Regions from separate parts of the Klebsiella ornithinolytica genome, predicted to be linked through region 1. Evidence: predicted binding sites of a transcription regulator. Region 1 holds the regulator's gene; each other region holds the start of a gene.
What was found. The regulator sigma-54, encoded in region 1, starts transcription at its own class of promoters, with help from an activator protein. The targets are predictions, from matches to a motif close to GTTGGCACANNTTTCGCTNT.
Positions count from the first base shown of each region.

Region 2: norV (anaerobic nitric oxide reductase flavorubredoxin) is a predicted target of sigma-54. The motif match lies at 5,906-5,925, and genes of this name have one in related genera.
Region 3: glnA (glutamate--ammonia ligase) is a predicted target of sigma-54. The motif match lies at 3,247-3,266, and genes of this name have one in related genera.

Region 1 is NZ_CP130153.1:548,583-556,236, reverse strand. Features, by position in the region: gene kdsC (3-deoxy-manno-octulosonate-8-phosphatase KdsC) at 1-165, shown strand, start outside; gene lptC (LPS export ABC transporter periplasmic protein LptC) at 162-737, shown strand; gene lptA (lipopolysaccharide ABC transporter substrate-binding protein LptA) at 706-1,251, shown strand; gene lptB (LPS export ABC transporter ATP-binding protein) at 1,258-1,983, shown strand; gene rpoN (RNA polymerase factor sigma-54) at 2,031-3,464, shown strand; gene hpf (ribosome hibernation promoting factor) at 3,487-3,774, shown strand; gene ptsN (PTS IIA-like nitrogen regulatory protein PtsN) at 3,847-4,335, shown strand; gene rapZ (RNase adapter RapZ) at 4,381-5,235, shown strand; gene npr (PTS phosphocarrier protein NPr) at 5,232-5,504, shown strand; gene mtgA (monofunctional biosynthetic peptidoglycan transglycosylase) at 5,566-6,291, opposite strand; gene elbB (isoprenoid biosynthesis glyoxalase ElbB) at 6,288-6,941, opposite strand; gene arcB (aerobic respiration two-component sensor histidine kinase ArcB) at 7,174-7,654, opposite strand, start outside.
Region 2 is NZ_CP130153.1:1,114,304-1,121,957, reverse strand. Features, by position in the region: gene srlE (PTS glucitol/sorbitol transporter subunit IIB) at 1-876, shown strand, start outside; gene srlB (PTS glucitol/sorbitol transporter subunit IIA) at 890-1,252, shown strand; gene srlD (sorbitol-6-phosphate dehydrogenase) at 1,270-2,049, shown strand; gene gutM (transcriptional regulator GutM) at 2,114-2,473, shown strand; gene srlR (glucitol operon DNA-binding transcriptional repressor SrlR) at 2,545-3,318, shown strand; gene gutQ (arabinose-5-phosphate isomerase GutQ) at 3,311-4,276, shown strand; gene norR (nitric oxide reductase transcriptional regulator NorR) at 4,239-5,783, opposite strand; gene norV (anaerobic nitric oxide reductase flavorubredoxin) at 5,971-7,419, shown strand; gene norW (NADH:flavorubredoxin reductase NorW) at 7,416-7,654, shown strand, end outside.
Region 3 is NZ_CP130153.1:5,475,566-5,483,219, forward strand. Features, by position in the region: gene Q1L34_RS25890 (sugar phosphate isomerase/epimerase family protein) at 1-223, opposite strand, end outside; gene Q1L34_RS25895 (GntR family transcriptional regulator) at 231-941, opposite strand; gene typA (ribosome-dependent GTPase TypA) at 1,152-2,975, opposite strand; gene glnA (glutamate--ammonia ligase) at 3,354-4,763, shown strand; gene glnL (nitrogen regulation protein NR(II)) at 4,951-6,000, shown strand; gene glnG (nitrogen regulation protein NR(I)) at 6,009-7,418, shown strand; gene hemN (oxygen-independent coproporphyrinogen III oxidase) at 7,502-7,654, opposite strand, start outside.

The sequences.
Region 1 (7,654 bases):
GAGGTCGGTTTAAGCGTGGCAGTGGCGGATGCGCACCCGTTGCTGCTACCGCGCGCAGATTATGTTACCCGCATCAACGGTGGACGCGGAGCGGTACGCGAAGTCTGCGATTTGTTACTATTGGCGCAGGGCAAGCTGGATGAGGCCAAAGGGCAATCAATATGAGTAAAACCAGACGTTGGGTTATCATTTTACTATCGCTGGTCGCGCTTATTCTGATCGGCCTGAATCTGGCGGGTACGGACGATACCACTCAGCAAGAGATCAATCCTGATGACCCGACCTATACCAGTGAACATACCGACACCGTTGTTTACAGCCCGGAAGGGGCGCTTAACTACCGCTTAATCGCTGAGCACGTGGAGTATTTTTCCGCCCAGGAAGTCTCGTGGTTCACCAAACCGGTGATGACCACATTTGATACCAACAAGGTACCCACCTGGTCTATCAAAGCGGATAAAGCCAAACTGACTAAAGACCGCATGCTGTATCTTTACGGAAACGTAGAGGTGGACGCGCTGAGCGCGGACTCTCAATTGCGCAAAATTACGACGGATAACGCCCAGATAAACCTGGTGACGCAAGATGTTACCTCTGATGACATGGTGACGTTGTACGGGACGACATTTAATTCCAGCGGCCTGAAAATGCGCGGAAATTTACGCAGCAAAACTGCCGAGCTGATTGAAAAGGTTAGAACCTCTTATGAAATTCAGAACAAACAAACTCAGCCTTAAGATTGCGCTCGCCAGCGCCTTACTGGCCGCCAGCCTGCCGGCACTGGCAAAAACCGGCGATACCGATCAACCGATTCACATCGAATCCGATCAGCAGTCACTGGATATGCAGGGCAATGTCGTCACCTTCACCGGTAATGTCGTCGTCACCCAGGGGACCATTAAAATCAACGCCGATAAGGTGGTGGTGACCCGTCCTGGCGGTGAAAAAGGTAAAGAAGTGATCGACGGTTACGGTAATCCGGCAACCTTCTTCCAGATGCAGGACAACGGCAAGCCGGTGAAAGGCCGCGCGCAAAAAATGCACTATGAATTGCAGAATGATTTCGTCGTCCTGACCGGTAATGCGCATCTGGAACAGATCGATAGCAACATCCAGGGCGACAAAATTACCTATCTGGTGAAAGAGCAGAAAATGCAGGCGTTCAGCAATAAAGGCGGACGCGTGACGACGGTTCTGGTTCCTTCGCAGCTGCAAGACAAAAGCACCAACCAGCAAAAGAAGGGTAACTAATTCGTTATGGCAACATTAACCGCAAAGAATCTCGCCAAGGCGTATAAAGGCCGCCGCGTGGTGGAAGATGTCAGTCTGACCGTGAACTCTGGCGAGATCGTTGGCCTCCTTGGGCCAAACGGCGCCGGTAAAACCACGACCTTCTACATGGTGGTCGGCATTGTGCCGCGCGACGCTGGCAACATTATTATCGACGATGAAGATATCAGCCTGCTGCCGCTGCATGCCCGCGCGCGTCGGGGGATCGGCTATCTGCCGCAGGAAGCTTCCATTTTCCGCCGCCTGAGCGTGTACGATAATTTAATGGCGGTTTTGCAGATTCGCGACGATCTCAGCAGCGAGCAGCGTGAAGACCGCGCGAAAGAGCTGATGGAAGAATTTCACATCGAGCATCTGCGCGACAGCCTGGGACAGGCGCTTTCCGGCGGTGAACGCCGCCGCGTTGAAATCGCCCGCGCGCTGGCCGCTAATCCGAAATTCATTCTGCTGGATGAGCCTTTTGCCGGCGTTGACCCCATTTCCGTTATTGATATCAAACGCATCATCGAACATCTGCGCGACAGCGGTCTTGGCGTGCTGATCACCGACCATAACGTCAGGGAGACGCTGGCCGTCTGCGAACGCGCCTATATCGTCAGCCAGGGCCACCTGATCGCCCACGGCACCCCGCAGCAAATCCTTGAAGACGAGCAGGTTAAGCGCGTGTATCTTGGGGAAGACTTCAGACTCTGATAGGGTAGAGGTTACAGACGTTTTAGCCGGAGATATTAGCCCTGAATATGAAGCAAGGTTTGCAATTAAGGCTAAGCCAACAGCTTGCCATGACGCCACAACTGCAACAGGCTATTCGCCTGCTGCAGCTGTCCACGTTAGAACTCCAGCAAGAACTCCAGCAGGCGCTGGAGAGTAATCCGCTGCTTGAGCAAACCGATCTTCACGATGAGGTAGAAACCAAAGAGGTCGAGGACCGCGAATCGCTGGACACCGTCGACGCTCTTGAACAAAAAGATATGCCGGAAGAGCTGCCGCTCGACGCCAGCTGGGATGAAATCTACACCGCCGGCACCCCGTCCGGAAACGGCGTTGATTACCAGGACGACGAGCTGCCTGTCTATCAAGGCGAAACGACCCAAAGCCTGCAGGATTACCTGATGTGGCAGGTTGAACTGACGCCGTTTACCGACACCGACCGCGCCATTGCCACCTCGATTGTCGATGCCGTTGATGACACCGGCTATCTCACCATTCGGCTGGAAGATATTGTCGAGAGTATCGACGATGACGACATTGGTCTCGAAGAAGTGGAAGCGGTGCTAAAGCGTATCCAGCGCTTTGACCCGGTCGGCGTCGCGGCAAAAGATCTGCGCGACTGTCTGCTGGTTCAGCTTTCCCAATATGCTAAAGAGACGCCGTGGCTGGAAGAAGCCCGGCTGATCATCAGCGATCATCTCGATCTGCTCGCCAACCATGATTTCCGCTCCCTGATGCGCGTCACCCGACTGAAAGAAGAGGTGCTGAAAGAAGCCGTTAATCTCATCCAGTCCCTCGATCCGCGCCCCGGTCAGTCGATTCAGACCAGCGAGCCGGAATACGTCATTCCCGACGTGCTGGTACGTAAGGTCAGCGGCCGCTGGGTCGTGGAGCTTAACTCCGACAGCATCCCACGTCTGAAGATTAATCAGCATTACGCGGCCATGGGCAATAGCGCGCGCAATGATGCAGACAGCCAGTTTATCCGCAGCAACCTGCAGGAAGCTCGCTGGCTGATCAAGAGTCTGGAAAGCCGCAATGATACGCTGTTGCGCGTCAGCCGCTGCATCGTCGAACAGCAGCAGGCCTTCTTCGATCAGGGTGAAGAGTTCATGAAACCGATGGTGCTGGCGGATATTGCTCAGGCCGTCGAAATGCATGAATCCACCATTTCACGCGTTACCACCCAAAAATATCTGCACAGTCCGCGCGGTATTTTTGAGCTGAAATATTTCTTTTCCAGCCACGTGAATACGGAAGGCGGCGGCGAGGCATCGTCGACGGCCATTCGTGCGCTGGTGAAGAAGTTAATCGCCGCGGAGAATCCCGCGAAGCCGTTGAGTGACAGTAAGCTGACCACCATCCTGTCCGAACAGGGTATCATGGTGGCACGTCGTACCGTCGCTAAGTACCGAGAGTCTTTATCCATTCCGCCATCTAACCAGCGTAAACAACTGGTTTGATACAACCGATAAGGAAGACACTATGCAGCTCAACATTACAGGACACAACGTCGAGATCACCCCTGCACTGCGCGAATTCGTTAATGCGAAGTTCAGCAAGCTGGAGCAGTTTTTCGACAGGATCAATCAGGTCTATATTGTGTTAAAAGTAGAGAAGGTGACGCAAATTGCGGATGCCAATCTGCATGTCAACGGTGGCGAAATCCATGCCAGTGCGGAAGGGCAGGATATGTATGCCGCTATCGATGGACTCATCGATAAGCTGGCAAGACAGTTAACAAAACATAAAGATAAACTAAAACAACACTAATTGTCCGGGCGCCGCCCTTGCCTGCTGCCAGCCTTCATCGGTAGCAGGCAAGGGGCGCGCTCAGGTGAAATTATGATGAACAACGATTCGGCTCTACAACTGAGCAACGTCCTTAACCAGGAATGTACCCGTAGCCAGGTTCACTGCCAGAGCAAAAAGCGCGCGCTGGAAATCATCAGTGAACTGGCAGCAAAACAGTTAGGTTTGCCGCCGCAGGTGGTGTTTGAGGCGATCCTTACCCGCGAGAAAATGGGCAGTACCGGGATTGGCAACGGGATTGCCATTCCGCACGGTAAACTTGAAGAGGATACGCTGCGCGCCGTTGGCGTGTTTGTCCAGCTGGAGACTCCGATCGCATTTGATGCCATCGACAATCAGCCGGTCGATCTGCTGTTTGCGCTTCTGGTCCCGGCTGACCAGACCAAAACCCATCTGCATACGCTGTCTCTGGTTGCAAAACGACTGGCGGATAAAACGATTTGCCGTCGCCTGCGCGCAGCGCAAAGCGATGAAGAGCTGTATGAGATCATCACCGAAGCAGGAAGCAACGATGACGTATAACGGCCGTCGCCCCCTACCCTTTATCGTACTGAGGAGAAACGGTACATGGTACTGATGATCGTCAGCGGCCGCTCAGGCTCGGGGAAATCCGTCGCTCTGCGGGCGCTGGAAGATATGGGCTTCTACTGCGTAGATAACCTGCCGGTAGTGCTGTTGCCTGAGCTGGCGAGATCGCTGGCCGACAGAAACATCTCTGCCGCCGTCAGCATTGACGTGCGTAACATGCCGGAATCGCCAGAGATCTTTGAACAGGCGATGAAAAACCTGCCTGAGGCATTTTCCCCTCAGCTGCTGTTCCTTGATGCTGACCGCAATACGCTGATCCGCCGCTACAGCGACACCCGTCGTCTGCATCCGCTATCGAGCAAAAATCTGTCGCTGGAAAGCGCGATTGACGAAGAGAGCGCGCTGCTGGAGCCGCTGCGTTCCCGCGCCGACCTGATCGTCGACACTTCAGAGATGTCGGTACACGAGCTGGCGGAAATGCTACGTACCCGTCTGCTCGGCAAGCGTGAACGTGAGCTGACCATGGTCTTTGAATCCTTTGGCTTTAAGCACGGTATCCCGATTGATGCCGATTACGTCTTTGACGTACGCTTCCTGCCAAACCCACACTGGGATCCGAAACTGCGTCCAATGACCGGTCTGGATAAGCCGGTGGCCGCCTTCCTTGACCGGCACACGGAAGTTCACAATTTTATTTACCAGACCCGCAGCTATCTTGAGCTATGGTTACCGATGCTGGAGACCAATAATCGCAGCTATCTGACGGTGGCGATTGGTTGTACCGGCGGTAAACACCGTTCGGTCTACATTGCCGAACAGCTGGCTGATTACTTCCGCTCACGCGGTAAGAACGTGCAGTCTCGTCATCGGACGCTGGAAAAACGCAAATCATGACCGTAAAGCAGATCGTTGAAATCACCAATAAACTGGGGATGCATGCCCGCCCGGCGATGAAGCTGTTTGAGCTGATGCAGAATTATGATGCGGAAGTCCTGCTGCGCAACGACGAGGGGACGGAAGCGGAGGCCAATAGCGTAATTGCCCTGCTGATGCTCGACTCGGCCAAAGGTCGGCAAATCGAGATTGAAGCCAACGGTCCGCAGGAAGTCGAGGCGCTGGCAGCGGTTATCGCGCTGTTCAACGCCGGTTTTGACGAAGACTAAACATTCCCGCCTCTTCCCCGGCTGCACGACGCTGACCGGGGCTATTGTTTCTGCCGCGACCTCACTTCAGCTTATTCGCCTGCATAAATCCTTCTCCGCCTAGCTGACGCATCTGACGCAGGATCCACGCCTGCCGACTGCGAACATAGCCGGACGGCGCATCGGCGCGAAAGCGAATCGGGTTGGGCAATACCGCAGCCAGGAGCGCCGCTTCAGAAGCCGTTAACTTGCTCGCAGGCTTGTGAAAGTAGCGCCGGGACGCCGCTTCGACGCCGAACGTTCCTTCCCCAAATTCAGCGATATTCAGGTAGACGGTCAGAATCCGTTTTTTACTCCACACCGTCTCAATCCCTACCGTTAACCCTGCCTCCAGCCCTTTGCGCAACCAGCTACGGCCATCCCACAAGAACAGGTTCTTCGCCGTTTGCTGCGAAAGCGTGGAGGCGCCGCGCACGCGGTTTTCCTGACGTTCATTGTGTGCCAGCGCTTTCTCTATCGCTGAGACATCAAAACCCCAGTGTTCAGGGAATTTTTGATCCTCCGCAGCGATTGCCGCCAGCCCCATCCACGGCGAGATCTCGTCCATCCCGACCCAGTCGGAGTGGGCGACATAATGAAAATCACCGCTCAGCCATGCGCCGATTTGTCGCTCGAGCATAACGGCTGAAAACGGCACCGGCAGTATGCTAAAGAGCGCGATGCCGCCTCCCCAAAAGGCTGCCGCAATCAGCAGAATGCGCAATAAAAGGCGTTTAATCATTCGCAACGGGGCCGAACGCACGCTCATGCAGTCAGAGCCAGCACGCGAGCCACCAGCTTCTCAATCCCGCTTGCCGCTTCCGCAATGTTCTGCGCCAGCATCCAGGCCGGGGTCGTCACCACCTTATGTTCTTCATCGACGACGATATCATCGACCGGGCAAGGAACGTGTTCTGCGCCCATCTCTTCCACCACCTCAGCAGTATCAAGATCGGTGCCGATGGTTATCCGCAGCGGGATCGGGAAAATTTTTGGCAGCAGCGCCGGGGCGATACACATAAAGCCCAGCGGTTTACCCGCCTCGTGCATCGCCAGCGTCAACGCTTTCAGGTCGCTATCGACCTGGCATTCAGCCCCTTGCGAGGCAAAATTGCTGAGGTTCTTCGCCGCGCCAAACCCGCCAGGGACAATCAGCGCATCCAGATCTTCAGCCCGGGCCGCAGCCAGAGGCTGGATATCGCCACGGGCAATACGCGCAGCCTCCACCAGAACGTTGCGGCTTTCGGCCATCGGCTCACCGGTCAGGTGGTTGATCACGTCCGTTTGCGCTTTATCCGCGGCGAAACAGATGGCCTGTGCGCCGCTACGGGCGATCGCCAACAGGGTAATGACCGCTTCATGGATCTCCGTTCCGTCATAGACGCCACAGCCGCTCAATACCACGCCAATCTTTTTCATACTGCCAGCTCCTTAGTGCAACTTGCTGAAACCAGTCAAAAATTTTGATTTACACGCATTGCTTCACATATTTTACTGATTCACGTAACAAATAATTTAAGGTTTGCTATCTTAATGAGCGAGCAAACCAAATCCTCAGGTTGCGCTACGTAAAAATATCTCTAAAAATTCTGGCGCAACGACCAGTTCCCTGGTGTTGGCGCAGTATTCGCGCACCCCGGTTTATCCGGGGTCATTTTTTATGTGCCGCCGCAACCCATGCTTTCAGCACCGCTACATCGTTCTGCCACTCGGATTTCATCTCTTCAACCCATTCACCAACGTTATCCGACCACGCCGGCAGGTCCGGAGTCTGAATCTGCTGTCCCAGCTGTTGGATATGCCGCAGGCCAATCGAGCCCGCCGCGCCTTTAATTTTATGCCCTTCATCGACGATCCCTTTCTGGTCGCGAGCGGTCAGATTAGACTCCAGTACCGCCATATAGCCCGGCATCATCTTCTCAAAAACCGCAAGACCATCGTTGATAAGCTTTGGCCCCACCAGCTCGATATACTGCTCAAGCATCGGAATATCCAGCACGGATGCCGATTTACTCACATCCACGGTCGGCATTTCGCACTCATCCTCTTCCGGCGAATCCCAGAATTTTTTAATCATTGCCGTCAGCGCCGGCACCGATAGCGGTTTACTCAGGACGTCGTCCATTCCGGCA
Region 2 (7,654 bases), 570 kb from region 1:
CGCCCGGCAATCGTCGACAAGATCGCCAGTCTGACCGGCTGGCAGGCCGTCGACGGGTTCAAAGAAGGCGAGCCGCCGGAAGAGGAGATCGGCGTTGCCATTATCGACTGCGGCGGCACCTTGCGCTGCGGCCTCTACCCAAAACGTCGTATCCCGACCGTCAATATCCACGCCACCGGCAAATCCGGCCCGCTGGCGCAATATATCGTCGAAGATATTTACGTCTCCGGGGTGAAAGAGGAGAACGTTCGCCTGTTGACCCACGATGGCGCAGCGGCGCCCGAAACCAAGCCGGGCCAGTCGGCCCCGCGGGATTACGATACCAGCAAAAAAATAACCGAGCAGAGCGATGGCCTGCTGGCGAAGGTCGGTATGGGAATGGGCTCCGTGGTGGCGGTGCTGTTCCAGTCCGGACGCGACACCATCGACACGGTGCTGAAAACGATCCTGCCGTTTATGGCTTTCGTCTCGGCACTGATCGGCATCATCATGGCCTCCGGCATCGGCGACTGGATTGCCCACGGTCTGGCCCCGCTCGCCAGCCATCCTCTTGGCCTGGTCACGCTGGCCCTGATCTGCTCCTTCCCGCTGCTGTCGCCATTCCTCGGCCCTGGCGCGGTTATCGCTCAGGTCATTGGCGTGCTGATCGGCGTGCAGATTGGTCTCGGCAATATTCCCCCGCACCTTGCGCTCCCGGCGCTGTTCGCCATTAACGCCCAGGCCGCCTGCGATTTTATTCCGGTTGGGCTGTCGCTTGCCGAAGCCCGTCAGGACACGGTGCGCGTCGGCGTTCCTTCGGTGCTGGTAGGACGTTTTCTGACCGGTGCGCCGACGGTGCTGATCGCCTGGTTTGTGTCCGGATTTATTTACCAATAAGAGGTTCCTGAAGATGACCGTGATTTACCAGACCACGATTACGCGCATCGGCGCCAGCGCGACGATGGCGCTCGAAGAACAGATGTTGATTACCTTTCGCGAAGGCGCGCCGGCGGACATTGAAGAGTATTGCTTTATTCATAACCACGGCGAATTTTCCGGCGCGCTGGCGCCGGGCGCGGAGCTCCAGCTTGGCGAACAACGCTATCCGGTGACCGCCGTCGGCGATGTTGCCGAGCAAAATCTGCGCGAGCTGGGCCATATCACGCTGCGCTTTGATGGCCATAGCGAAGCGGAGTTTCCGGGGACGGTCCACGTGTCTGGCCCCGTGCCGGACGCGATCGCCCCCGGCTGTATATTGAAATTTGTTGCATGAGTTGTCAGGAGAAGACTATGAATCAGGTTGCTGTTGTCATCGGCGGTGGACAAACCTTAGGCGAGTTTCTGAGCCGGGGCCTTGCCGCACAGGGGTATCGGGTTGCCGTTGTGGATATCCAAAGCGATAAAGCCACGCGCGTCGCGCAGGCTATCAACGACGAATATGGAGAAGGAACGGCGTACGGTTTTGGCGCCGATGCCACCAGCGAGGCCAGCGTGATGGCCCTCGCCCGCGGCGTGGACGAAATATTCGCGCGGGTGGATCTGTTGGTGTATAGCGCCGGGATCGCCAAAGCGGCCTTTATCAGCGATTTCGCGCTCGGTGATTTTGACCGCTCGCTGCAGGTGAATCTGGTGGGCTACTTCCTCTGCGCTCGCGAATTTTCACGGCTGATGATTCGCGATGGGATCAAGGGGCGTATTATTCAGATCAATTCCAAATCCGGCAAAGTCGGCAGCAAGCACAATTCCGGCTATAGCGCAGCGAAGTTTGGCGGCGTCGGGCTGACCCAGTCGCTGGCGTTGGATCTGGCGGAATACGGCATTACCGTTCACGCATTGATGCTGGGCAACCTGTTGAAATCGCCGATGTTCCAGTCACTGCTGCCGCAATATGCCAGCAAGCTGGGCATTGCCGAGGACGAAGTCGAGCAGTACTACATCGACAAAGTGCCGCTGAAACGCGGCTGCGACTATCAGGATGTCCTGAACGTACTGATGTTTTACGCCAGCCCGCAGGCCTCTTACTGCACCGGGCAATCCATCAACGTCACCGGCGGGCAGGTGATGTTTTAACCGCCGGTTCCCGGGTCGCGTCGCGATCCGGGTTCTTCCCGACGCCACGCCTTAAGGAGATTTTATGGTTAGCGCATTAATCACCGTCGCCGCCATCGCCTGGATCGCCCAGCTCGCCTTCGGCGGCTGGCAGATCCGCCGCTTTAACCGCGAGTTCGATAAACTCTGTCAGCAGGGCCGCGTCGGCGTCGGGCGTTCATCGGGCCGCTTCAAACCGCGCGCGATCGTCGCCATCGCCTTTGACGACCACGATCGCGTCAGCGATACGCTGCTGATGCGAGGAGTGACCGTCTTCGCCCGCCCGCAAAAAATCCCCGCGATAAAAGGGCAATATCGTGAGGAATTGCGGCCAGATATGATCTTTCCCCAGGATCCGCTCTGTCAGAATGCTCTATCATTAGCGCTTAAACCGAAACATGTATAATTTCGTTGTAAAAGTAAATATCTTGCGAAATTATCACTTCGAAACTTAACGCAGGATAGGATATTACCGCTATGAAACCACGTCAGCGCCAGGCAGCCATTGTTGAGCACCTGCAAGCGCAGGGTAAATGCTCGGTTGAAGAGCTGGCGCAACACTTCGACACCACCGGCACCACCATCCGCAAGGATCTGGTGATCCTCGAAAATGCCGGCACCGTTATTCGCACCTACGGTGGCGTGGTCCTCAACAAAGATGAGCCCGACCCGCCTATCGATCATAAGACGCTCATTAACACCCATAAAAAAGCGCTGATCGCCGAAACCGCGGTGCACTACATCCACGATGGCGATTCGATCATCCTCGATGCCGGCAGCACGGTGCTGCAAATGGTGCCGCTGCTCAGCCGCTTCAATAACATCACGGTCATGACCAACAGCCTGCATATCGTCAACGCCCTCTCCGAGCTGGATAATGAACAAACGATCCTGATGCCCGGCGGCACCTTCCGTAAGAAATCAGCCTCCTTCCACGGACAGCTGGCGGAAAACGCCTTCGAGCAGTTCAGCTTCGACAAACTGTTTATGGGGACCGACGGCATCGACCTGAACGCCGGCGTTACGACCTTCAACGAGGTTTATACCGTCAGTAAAGCGATGTGCAATGCCGCCAGAGAAGTGATCCTGATGGCCGACTCATCAAAATTTGGCCGTAAAAGCCCGAACATCGTCTGCGGCCTCGAGCGCGTGGATAAGCTGATTACCGATGCCGGTATTGACCCGACATTCCAGCGGGCGCTGGAAGAGAAAGGCATCGAAGTGATTATTACTGGAGAAGAACATGAGTAACTTTCTGTTAGAAGCCGGACGCCAGACCCTGATGCTGGAGCTACAGGAGGCCAGCCGCCTGCCTGAACGCCTGGGCGACGACTTCATCCGCGCGGCGGAAACCATCATCCACTGCGAAGGGAAACTGGTGGTCTCCGGTATCGGTAAATCAGGCCATATCGGCAAAAAGCTGGCGGCCACTTTCGCCAGTACCGGCACCCCGGCCTTTTTCGTCCATCCGGCGGAGGCGCTGCACGGCGATCTCGGGATGCTTGATGGTCGTGACGTGATGTTATTTATCTCCTACTCCGGCAGCGCCAAAGAGCTGGATCTTATCGTCCCGCGCCTGGAAGAGAAAGGGATCCCGCTGCTGGCGATGACCGGAAAATCGCAATCCCCGCTAGCGCTGGCGGCAAAAGCGGTACTGGATATCGCCGTCGAACGCGAAGCCTGCCCGATGCATCTGGCCCCCACCTCCAGTACCGTCAATACCCTGATGCTCGGCGACGCGCTGGCAATGGCGGTGATGCAGGCCCGCGGTTTCAATGAAGAAGATTTCGCCCGCTCACACCCCGCCGGCGCCCTCGGCGCGCGGCTGCTGAACAAGGTTCACCATCTGATGCGCCGCGATGACGATGTCCCACGCGTCGACCTTGATACCCGCGTGATGGACGCGATGCTGGAGTTAAGTCGTACCGGGCTGGGTCTGGTCGCGGTCTGCGATGCGCAAAACCGCGTGCAGGGCGTCTTCACCGATGGCGACCTGCGCCGCTGGCTGGTCGGCGGCGGGACGCTCAACGATGCCGTTGCCCAGGCGATGACCCGCAACGGCGTCACCCTGCAGGCGGAAAGCCGCGCGGTCGAAGCCAAAGAACGGCTGATGAAGCACAAAATCAGCGCCGCCCCGGTGGTCGACGAAAACGGCCTTCTGGTTGGGGCAATTAACCTGCAGAACTTCTATCAGGCCGGGATTCTTTAAGCCCCAGACGCTTCGCCAGCCGGTGCAGGTTGGCGACATCAAGCTCCAGCGCGCGGGCGGCAGCGGCCCAGTTGCGATGGTTATCCGCTAACGCGCGGGAAATCGCCTCGCGCTGGAATGCCTCGGTCGCCGCGCGCAGATTGATCGCCGGCATCGGCAGCGCCGGTGTCGTGGCCGGCAGCCCGGGCGCGTCGACGGCAAACTGAAAATGCGCCGGATCGAGCCGCACCTCGTCGCCAGCCTGCGTCGCCCGCGCCAGCACCACCGCGCGATGAATCGCATGTTCCAGCTCGCGCACGTTGCCAGGCCACGGCCAGCTGCGCAGACTTGCCCGCGTGGCATCGCTCAGCACCACCTGCGCCAGCCCCATCCGCAGGCGGCACTGTTCGCAGAAATATCCCGCCAGCAGCACCACGTCATCGTCGCGATCGCGCAGCGCCGGCACCGAGAGCGGAAACACGCTCAGGCGGTGATAGAGATCGGCGCGAAAACGGCCGGCAATCACCTCCTGGCGCAGATCGCGGTTGGTGGCCGCCAGTACCCGTACATCAACCCGCAGGCTGCGATCGTCGCCCACGCGTTGGATATCGCCATACTGCAATACGCGCAGCAGTTTAGCCTGTAGCGCCAGCGACAGCTCCCCAATCTCATCAAGAAACAGGGTCCCGTTATCGGCCATTTCAAACTTGCCGCTGCGGTTGCTGATAGCCCCGGTAAACGCCCCTTTCACATGCCCGAACAGCTCGCTTTCCGCCACGCTCTCCGGCAGCGCCGCACAGTTCAGATAGATCAGCGGATTGGCCGCCCGCGGCGACCCTTGATGAACCGCTTTCGCCACCAGTTCTTTGCCGGTGCCGGTTTCGCCGCTAATCAACACGTTCAAATCCGACGCGGCGACGATATCAATCTCTTTTTTCAGCTGCTGTATCGGCGCCGACAGGCCGATAATCTCCTGACGGTCGGGGGGCGTATAGCTCGCGCTCGCCTCCGGCAGCACGTTCTGATTTTCGAGACGGGCAATGAGCAGCGCGTTATTCAGCGCTCCTGCCACCAGGGCGGCAATCAGCCGTAGCTCCTCATCGCTGAAGCTATCGAAACGGTCGGCGTCCATACCGTCCAGGGTCAATGCGCCTATCAGGGTTTGTCCGGCAAACAGCGGCAGCCCAACGCAGGCGTGAACCTTGAGACTCTCCTGGCCGGGAATCAGCCCGTCATAAGGGTCGGGCAGATCGCTGTCCGCCGGGAAGCGCACGACGTCCCCCGCGCGAGCAATCGCCTCCAGCCGCGGGTGCCCGGCCAGCGCAAAGCGTCGCCCCAGCACATCCTGCGCCAGTCCGTCGATCGCCAGCGGCACAAACTGATGGGCGTCGTAGCGCAGCAGCGCCGAGGCATCGCATCCCAGCACCTGCCGTAGGGTGGCGATCAGACGCGAGAATCGGTCGGCGTGACCAATATCGCTTTGTAAATCAATGGCGATTTTCGCCAGTACCTGCAGGGAAAAGCTCATTGCAGCCTCATTGTCATTTTGACACCATTAATTGTCATAACGACTATTTTAACCATTGTCATTTTGACATCAATTAGTTTAGCAAAAAACATTAAAAACATTAAAAATCAATCAATTAAAAAGTTGGCACGTAACTTGATATAAGCAACTCATCTTATTTGAACACGCTGAATTAATTGAGGTTGCTATGTCTATTCTGGTTAAAAATAACATTCATTGGGTTGGCCAACGTGACTGGGAAGTGCGTGATTTTCACGGCACCGAATACAAAACGCTGCGCGGCAGCAGCTATAACAGCTATCTCATCCGGGAAGAGAAAAATGTCCTGATTGATACCGTCGATCATAAATTCAGCCGCGAGTTCGTGCAGAACCTGCGTAGCGAGATCGATCTTGCCGATATTGACTACATCGTGATTAACCACGCGGAAGAAGACCATGCCGGCGCGCTGACCGAATTGATGAACAGTATCCCGGATACGCCGATTTACTGCACCGCCAATGCCATTGACTCCATAACCGGCCATCACCATCACCCGGAGTGGAATTTTAAGGTGGTGAAAACCGGAGACAGCCTCGACATCGGCAACGGCAAGCAGCTGATCTTCGTCGAAACGCCCATGCTGCACTGGCCGGACAGCATGATGACCTATATGACCGGCGATGCGGTCCTGTTCAGCAACGACGCCTTCGGCCAGCACTATTGCGACGAGCACCTGTTTAATGACGAAGTCGACCAGACCGAGCTGTTCGAGCAGTGCCAGCGCTACTATGCCAACATCCTGACCCCGTTCAGCCGCCTGGTGACGCCAAAAATCACCGAAATTCTCGGCTTCAACCTGCCGGTCGACATGATAGCCACCTCCCACGGCGTGGTCTGGCGCGACAACCCGACCCAAATCGTCGAGCTGTACCTGAAATGGGCCGCCGATTACCAGGAAGACCGCATCACGCTCTTCTATGACACCATGTCGAACAATACCCGCATGATGGCCGATGCTATCGCCCAGGGAATTACCGACGTGGACCCGCGCGTGGCGGTGAAAATCTTCAACGTCGCCCGTAGCGATAAAAACGAAATACTGACCAACGTCTTCCGCTCAAAAGGGGTGCTGGTCGGCACCTCGACCATGAATAATGTGATGATGCCGAAAATCGCCGGACTGGTTGAAGAGATGACCGGCCTGCGTTTTCGCAATAAGCGCGCCAGCGCCTTCGGCTCTCACGGCTGGAGCGGCGGTGCGGTCGATCGCCTGTCCACCCGCTTACAGGATGCCGGTTTTGAAATGTCCCTGAGCCTGAAGGCCAAATGGCGCCCGGACCTCGACGCGCTGGAGCTGTGCCGCGAACACGGCCGTGAAATTGCCCGCCAGTGGGCGCTCTCCCCGCTGCCGGTCGCCGCAGTACAAACCGCGCCGGAACAAGAAAACTGCGCCTGTGCCGCGGCAGCAGCAGCCGATCTCGGCCCGTCGATGCAGTGCAGCGTCTGCCAGTGGGTTTACGATCCGGCGAAAGGCGAACCGAACCAGGATGTCCAGCCGGGGACGCCGTGGAGCGAGGTCCCGGATAACTTCCTGTGCCCTGAGTGCTCTCTCGGCAAAGATGTCTTTGACGTTCTGGCAACGGAGGCAAAATGAGTGATGGCATCGTCATCATCGGCTCGGGCTTTGCGGCCCGTCAGCTGGTGAAAAATATCCGCAAGCAGGATACCCACATTCCGCTGACGCTGATCGCCGCCGACAGCATGGATGAGTACAACAAACCGGACCTCAGCCATGTGGTCAGCCGCGGCCAACGTGCCGACGATCTGACCCTGCAAACGGCGGGCGAATTCGCCGAGCAGTACCATCTGCGTCTGTTCCCGTACACCTG
Region 3 (7,654 bases), 620 kb from region 1:
AAGCGGCCAGTTCAGCATCACTCATTTTACCTAAGGAGCGCGTTTCACCATCGAGAACATGAATTTTCACCCCACGCAGATTATTTTCATGGGCGATATCTAATAAATCGCCGGGTAATATACGCTCAAGCCGCATATTAAAATGATATGCATAGGCATGAAGATAAAGAGGAAGATTATCGACACGGGCGAGGATTTTTTCTGCATCATATTGAGTTAGCATAACGTACCTACAAGTTAATAAAGAGGTCAACCGCCTCAAACCGCCAATATTCAATATCTATCTGAATGATATTGCCATCACTGTCAGCCCGGTGTTTTTCAATAAGAATGGCCGGCATACCTGAAGATCCGCCAATGAATTTACTGATATCGCCAGACATTCTGACCGGTTTAAACACCAGTTTTTTTGTTACGACGTCCTTTTGATACTCATTTTTCCAGACCGAGGAGAAGGATTGGTTTTCAAGCTGTTCAATAAATCCCGGAGCGACATTCGGGTTAATAAAGGTTTCGTGATAAAACACTTTATGTCCTTCCAGCGCCCCCCAACCGGTGATGAGGTACAGCTCATCAGATGCCGCTGTCGCAAGAAGCGGTCGCGCGGCCTCGGGGTAATTTGCCGTGCGGCTTTTTTCAATAAATCCCCAGGAGGGTTCCCGACCTTGTTCAAGCGCGGCGCGCTGAAAGCTGGCGGAGAGCTCCGGGCTATAGTTAAAACGAGGCTGGGTGACGAACCAGCCCTTCCGATCTTTACGGAAGATTCTCGATTCAGCCTCCAGGCTCAGGAGCGCCTGCCGCAGGGTCATACGCTTTATACCCAGCAGTTCGCCTAATTCTCGTTCGGAGGGGAGTTTACCGCCGGGCGCGGTGAGCCCTTCCCTCAGCCAGTGATCTAATTTTTCTTTCGCATTTTCGACGGTAGACAGATTTGTTGTCATTGTTTAACCCAATTGGTTTAAACCAGTTCCTGAATCTTACTCCGACGTGCAAAAAAAAAACAATATCTCCGTTATTCTTTGGGGATAAATGTGACCGGCCTCTCTTCGGAAAGCGCATAACTATCTGCTGACTGACGGGCGGCTATCGCGCCAGGGCAAAAAAAAACCCCGCCATCAAGGCGGGGTTCTGATATCGACAAGAAGCGGAAATTAATCTTCTTTCGCACCGCGCATTGCGCGTTTACGGTCGTTCTCGGTCAGATGACGTTTACGGATACGGACGGAAGTTGGAGTCACTTCTACCAGTTCGTCGTCATCGATGAACTCCAGAGCCTGCTCCAGGGTCATCTTAACTGGCGGAACCAGAACCGTTGCTTCGTCGGTACCGGAAGCACGCATGTTGGTCAGTTTCTTACCGGTCAGGCAGTTTACAGTCAGGTCGTTAGAACGACTGTGAATACCGATGATCTGGCCTTCGTAAACTTCAGCACCGTGACCCAGGAACAGCTTACCGCGGTCCTGCAGGCTGAACAGTGCAAACGCAACCGCTTTACCCTGACCGTTGGAGATCAGTACGCCGTTCTGACGCTGACCTACATCGCCCGCACGAACGTCGTCGTAGTGGCTGAAGGTGGAGTACAGCAGACCGGTACCGGAGGTCATGGTCATGAACTCAGAACGGAAGCCAATCAGGCCACGGCTTGGGATCACGTAGTCGAGACGTACGCGGCCTTTGCCATCTGGATTCATGTTTTTCAGGTCGCCTTTACGCTCACCCAGAGCCTGCATGACAGAACCCTGATGCTGCTCTTCAACGTCCAGCGTTACGTTCTCGAACGGCTCTTGTTTACGGCCGTCGATTTCGCGGAAGATAACTTTCGGACGGGAAACCGCCATTTCGAAACCTTCACGACGCATGTTTTCGATCAGAACTGACAGGTGCAGTTCACCACGACCGGAAACGCGGAATGCATCAGCATCCGGAGTTTCTTCAACGCGCAGCGCCACGTTATGCACCAGCTCTTTGTTCAGACGGTCAAGAATCTGACGAGAGGTAACGTACTTACCTTCTTTACCACAGAACGGTGAGGTGTTAACGCAGAAGAACATGGATACGGTTGGCTCATCGACTGACAGCGCCGGCAGCGCTTCAACATTCTGCGGATCGCAGATGGTGTCAGAGATGTTCAGTTCGCCCAGACCGGTGATCGCGATGATATCGCCCGCTTCAGCAATATCGCTATCGATACGCTCCAGGCCCAAGTGGGTCAGAACTTTACCCACTTTACCGTTACGGGTTTTGCCTTCGCTATCAACGATAGTGACCTGCTGGTTTGGCTTCACTTTACCGCGTTTGATGCGGCCGATGCCAATGACGCCAACGTAGTTGTTGTAATCCAGCTGGGAGATTTGCATCTGCAGCGGACCGTCAAGGTCAACGTTCGGCGCCGGAACACGATCGACGATGGTCTGATACAGCGGAGTCATATCTTCAGCCATATCTTCGTGATCCAGACCCGCAATACCGTTCAGCGCAGAAGCGTAAACGATCGGGAAGTCCAGCTGTTCGTCGGTCGCGTCGAGGTTAACGAACAGGTCGAATACCTGATCGACAACCCAGTCAGGACGCGCGCCAGGACGGTCAACTTTGTTGATGACAACAATGGGCTTCAGGCCATGAGCAAATGCCTTCTTGGTTACGAAGCGCGTCTGCGGCATTGGGCCATCCATTGCGTCAACAACCAGCAGAACGGAATCAACCATGGACATTACACGCTCAACTTCACCACCGAAGTCGGCGTGCCCAGGGGTATCAACGATGTTGATACGGTAGTCATTCCATTTAATGGCGGTGTTTTTCGCGAGGATGGTAATCCCGCGCTCTTTCTCCAAATCGTTGGAGTCCATCACTCGCTCTTGAGTTTCGGCACGCGCGTCGAACGTACCGGATTGCTGCAGCAGCTTATCAACCAGGGTAGTTTTACCATGGTCTACGTGCGCGATGATGGCGATATTACGCAAATTTTCGATCACAACTTTGCCTCAGGCATTAGAAATAGCGCGTTATTGTACACGGATTAATCGCAGTACAAAACAGGATCACAAACATCCTCCACAAACAAGTATTGCAGAGTTTCTTTGTGATCGCTTTCACGGAGCGTTAAAAGGGTTATTCAAGGTCAATTGCACCAAATTAGTGCCCAATGTTCACACAATTGCACTATATTGGTGCAATGCATTCATAATGGTGCAGCCCTTTTGCACGATGGAGTGCATGATAACGCCTTTTGGGGGCAATTTAAAAGTTGGCACAGATTTCGCTTTATATTTTTTAAGGCAACAACGCCACATTAAGCAGTTAAAAAGTTTTCGTTACCACGACGACAATGACCAATCCGGGAGAGTTTAAGTATGTCCGCTGAACACGTTTTGACGATGCTGAACGAGCACGAAGTGAAGTTTGTCGATCTGCGCTTCACCGATACCAAAGGTAAAGAACAGCACGTCACAATTCCTTCTCATCAGGTAAATGCCGAATTCTTCGAAGAAGGCAAAATGTTTGATGGCTCCTCGATTGGTGGCTGGAAAGGTATTAACGAATCTGACATGGTTCTGATGCCGGATGCGACCACTGCGCTGATCGACCCGTTCTATGAAGAACCGACGCTGATCATCCGCTGTGATATCCTGGAACCAGGCACGCTGCAGGGCTACGACCGTGACCCGCGCTCCATCGCCAAACGCGCGGAAGAATACCTGCGCTCTACCGGTCTGGCGGACACCGTTCTGTTCGGGCCAGAACCAGAGTTCTTCCTGTTCGACGATATCCGTTTCGGTGCCTCTATTTCTGGCTCCCACGTTGCTATCGACGACATCGAAGGCGCATGGAACTCCTCCACCAAATACGAAGGTGGTAACAAAGGCCACCGCCCAGGCGTGAAAGGCGGTTACTTCCCGGTTCCGCCGGTTGACTCCTCTCAGGACATCCGTTCTACCATGTGTATGATCATGGAAGAGATGGGCCTGGTTGTTGAAGCTCACCACCACGAAGTGGCTACCGCGGGTCAGAACGAAATCGCGACCCGTTTCAACACCATGACCAAAAAAGCGGACGAAATTCAGATCTACAAATACGTTGTGCACAACGTTGCGCACCGTTTCGGTAAAACCGCGACCTTCATGCCGAAGCCAATGTTCGGTGACAACGGTTCCGGTATGCACTGCCACATGTCTCTGTCCAAGAACGGCGTTAACCTGTTCTCTGGCGACAAGTATGCAGGCCTGTCTGAACAAGCGCTGTACTACATCGGCGGCGTTATCAAGCACGCTAAAGCGATCAACGCCCTGGCAAACCCGACCACCAACTCGTACAAGCGTCTGGTCCCGGGTTACGAAGCACCGGTCATGCTGGCTTACTCTGCCCGTAACCGTTCCGCTTCCATCCGTATCCCGGTAGTCACCTCGCCGAAAGCACGCCGTATCGAAGTGCGCTTCCCGGACCCGGCGGCTAACCCGTACCTGTGCTTCGCAGCACTGCTGATGGCAGGCCTTGACGGTATCAAGAACAAAATCCATCCGGGCGAAGCGATGGACAAAAACCTGTACGACCTGCCGCCGGAAGAAGCGAAAGAGATCCCACAGGTTGCAGGCTCTCTGGAAGAAGCACTGAACGCGCTGGACGCTGACCGTGAGTTCCTGACCGCTGGCGGCGTGTTCACCAACGACGCTATCGATGCTTACATCGCCCTGCGTATTGAAGAAAACGACCGCGTACGTATGACTCCGCACCCGGTTGAATTCGAACTGTACTACAGCGTCTGATTTTGCTGTAAATCCCCGGTATTCCGTGTTGTGGCGTGGGGTACCGTGGATATTTTGTTGCCGTGGAAACTTTCAGCCCATCTCAGGATGGGCTTTTTTCTCCACCAACACTCTGATCTCATGCGCTTTTTACCTATAAAAAGCTATACTGCACTAAAATAGTGCACTCTTTTCAGGAGACTGTCAGATGGCAACAGGCACTCAGCCCGATGCTGGGCAGATCCTTAACTCTTTAATCAACAGTATCTTACTGGTCGATGACGACCTGGCGGTGCATTACGCGAACCCGGCCGCGCAGCAGCTGCTGGCGCAAAGTTCACGTAAGCTCTTTGGCACGCCGCTTCCGGAACTGTTGAGCTACTTTTCACTGAATATCGGCCTGATGCAGGAAAGCCTGCTGGCGGGCCAGGGCTTTACCGACAACGAAGTGACGCTGGTTATCGATGGCCGCTCGCATATCCTGTCTCTGACGGCACAGCGCCTGCCTGAAGGCTATATCCTGCTGGAGATGGCTCCGATGGATAACCAGCGACGCCTGAGCCAGGAGCAACTGCAGCACGCCCAGCAAATCGCGGCGCGGGATTTGGTTCGCGGGCTGGCCCATGAGATCAAGAACCCTTTAGGCGGCCTGAGAGGCGCTGCGCAATTGCTGAGTAAAGCGCTGCCTGACCCGGCATTGATGGAATACACCAACGTTATTATTGAACAGGCCGATCGCTTAAGAAATCTGGTCGACCGCCTGCTGGGGCCGCAGCATCCAGGGATGCACGTGACCGAAAGCATCCATAAGGTCGCCGAACGGGTTGTGAAGCTGGTCTCGATGGAACTGCCGGATAACGTCAAACTGGTCCGCGATTACGATCCGAGCCTGCCGGAACTTCCTCATGACCCGGACCAGATCGAACAGGTTCTGCTGAATGTCGTACGCAACGCGCTGCAGGCGCTGGGGCCAGAAGGTGGCGAGATCATCCTACGTACCCGAACCGCCTTTCAGCTGACGCTGCACGGCGTACGTTACCGCCTTACCGCGCGGATTGACGTTGAGGACAACGGCCCGGGAATTCCGTCCCACTTACAGGATACGCTGTTCTATCCCATGGTTAGCGGTCGCGAAGGCGGTACCGGTCTGGGGCTCTCCATTGCCCGCAGTCTTATCGATCAGCACTCCGGCAAAATTGAATTTACCAGTTGGCCAGGACATACCGAATTCTCGGTGTACCTGCCTATTCGGAAGTAGAGGTGTTTATGCAACGAGGGATAGCCTGGATCGTTGATGACGATAGCTCCATCCGTTGGGTGCTTGAACGCGCGCTCACCGGAGCAGGCTTAAGTTGTACAACGTTTGAAAGCGGCAACGAGGTGCTTGAGGCACTCACCACCAAAACCCCGGATGTACTGTTATCTGATATCCGGATGCCGGGAATGGATGGGTTGGCGTTACTGAAACAAATTAAACAGCGTCACCCAATGCTTCCGGTCATCATAATGACCGCGCATTCGGATCTGGACGCCGCGGTCAGCGCCTATCAGCAAGGTGCCTTTGACTATCTGCCCAAACCTTTTGATATTGATGAAGCGGTCGCTCTGGTCGATCGCGCTATCAGCCACTATCAGGAGCAGCAGCAGCCGCGCAATATCACGATAACCAGCCCGACGGCCGATATCATCGGCGAAGCGCCGGCGATGCAGGACGTCTTTCGCATCATCGGGCGCCTGTCGCGTTCATCAATCAGCGTATTGATCAACGGTGAATCCGGTACCGGTAAAGAGCTGGTTGCGCACGCCCTGCACCGCCATAGCCCGCGGGCAAAAGCGCCGTTTATCGCACTGAATATGGCTGCTATCCCAAAAGACCTGATCGAATCTGAGCTTTTCGGTCACGAAAAAGGGGCATTTACCGGCGCCAATACCGTGCGTCAGGGACGTTTTGAGCAGGCTGACGGCGGGACTTTGTTCCTCGATGAGATCGGCGATATGCCGCTCGATGTGCAGACGCGCCTGCTGCGCGTTCTGGCCGATGGCCAGTTCTATCGCGTTGGCGGCTATGCGCCGGTGAAGGTAGACGTGCGAATTATTGCGGCAACCCACCAGAACCTTGAGCAGCGTGTGCAGGAAGGAAAGTTCCGTGAGGACCTGTTCCACCGCCTGAACGTGATTCGCGTTCATCTCCCGCCGCTGCGCGAGCGCCGGGAAGATATTCCCCGCCTGGCGCGGCACTTCCTGCAAATTGCCGCCCGCGAACTGGGGGTCGAAGCCAAGCAGCTGCATCCGGAGACGGAAACCGCGCTCACCCGTTTAGCCTGGCCTGGTAACGTCCGCCAGCTGGAGAACACCTGCCGCTGGCTGACGGTGATGGCAGCAGGCCAGGAGGTTCTGACGCAGGATCTTCCCAGCGAACTGTTTGAAACCGCAATTCCCGATAGCCCGACGCATATGCAGCCGGACAGCTGGGCAACGTTACTGGGGCAGTGGGCCGACCGCGCTCTGCGTTCCGGTCATCAAAACCTGCTTTCTGAAGCGCAGCCGGAGATGGAGCGGACGCTGCTGACTACTGCCCTGCGTCATACGCAAGGGCATAAGCAGGAAGCCGCGCGACTACTAGGATGGGGACGTAATACGCTAACGCGCAAGCTGAAAGAGTTAGGAATGGAGTAAATGTCATGCCCGGTGGCACTATGCTTACCGGGCCTACAGAATCCGTCGGCCGGGCAAACGAAGTGCCGCCCGGCATTGCAGAGTTAAATGACGCGAGAGAACTGCTGCATCCGCGCTTTCTGACGCAGATAGGCATCAAAGCACATGCAGATGTTGCGAATCAGCAGACGGCCTTTCGCCGTCACCTGAATGCTCTTGTCATCCACATCCACCAGCCCATCTTTTGCCAGCGGTGC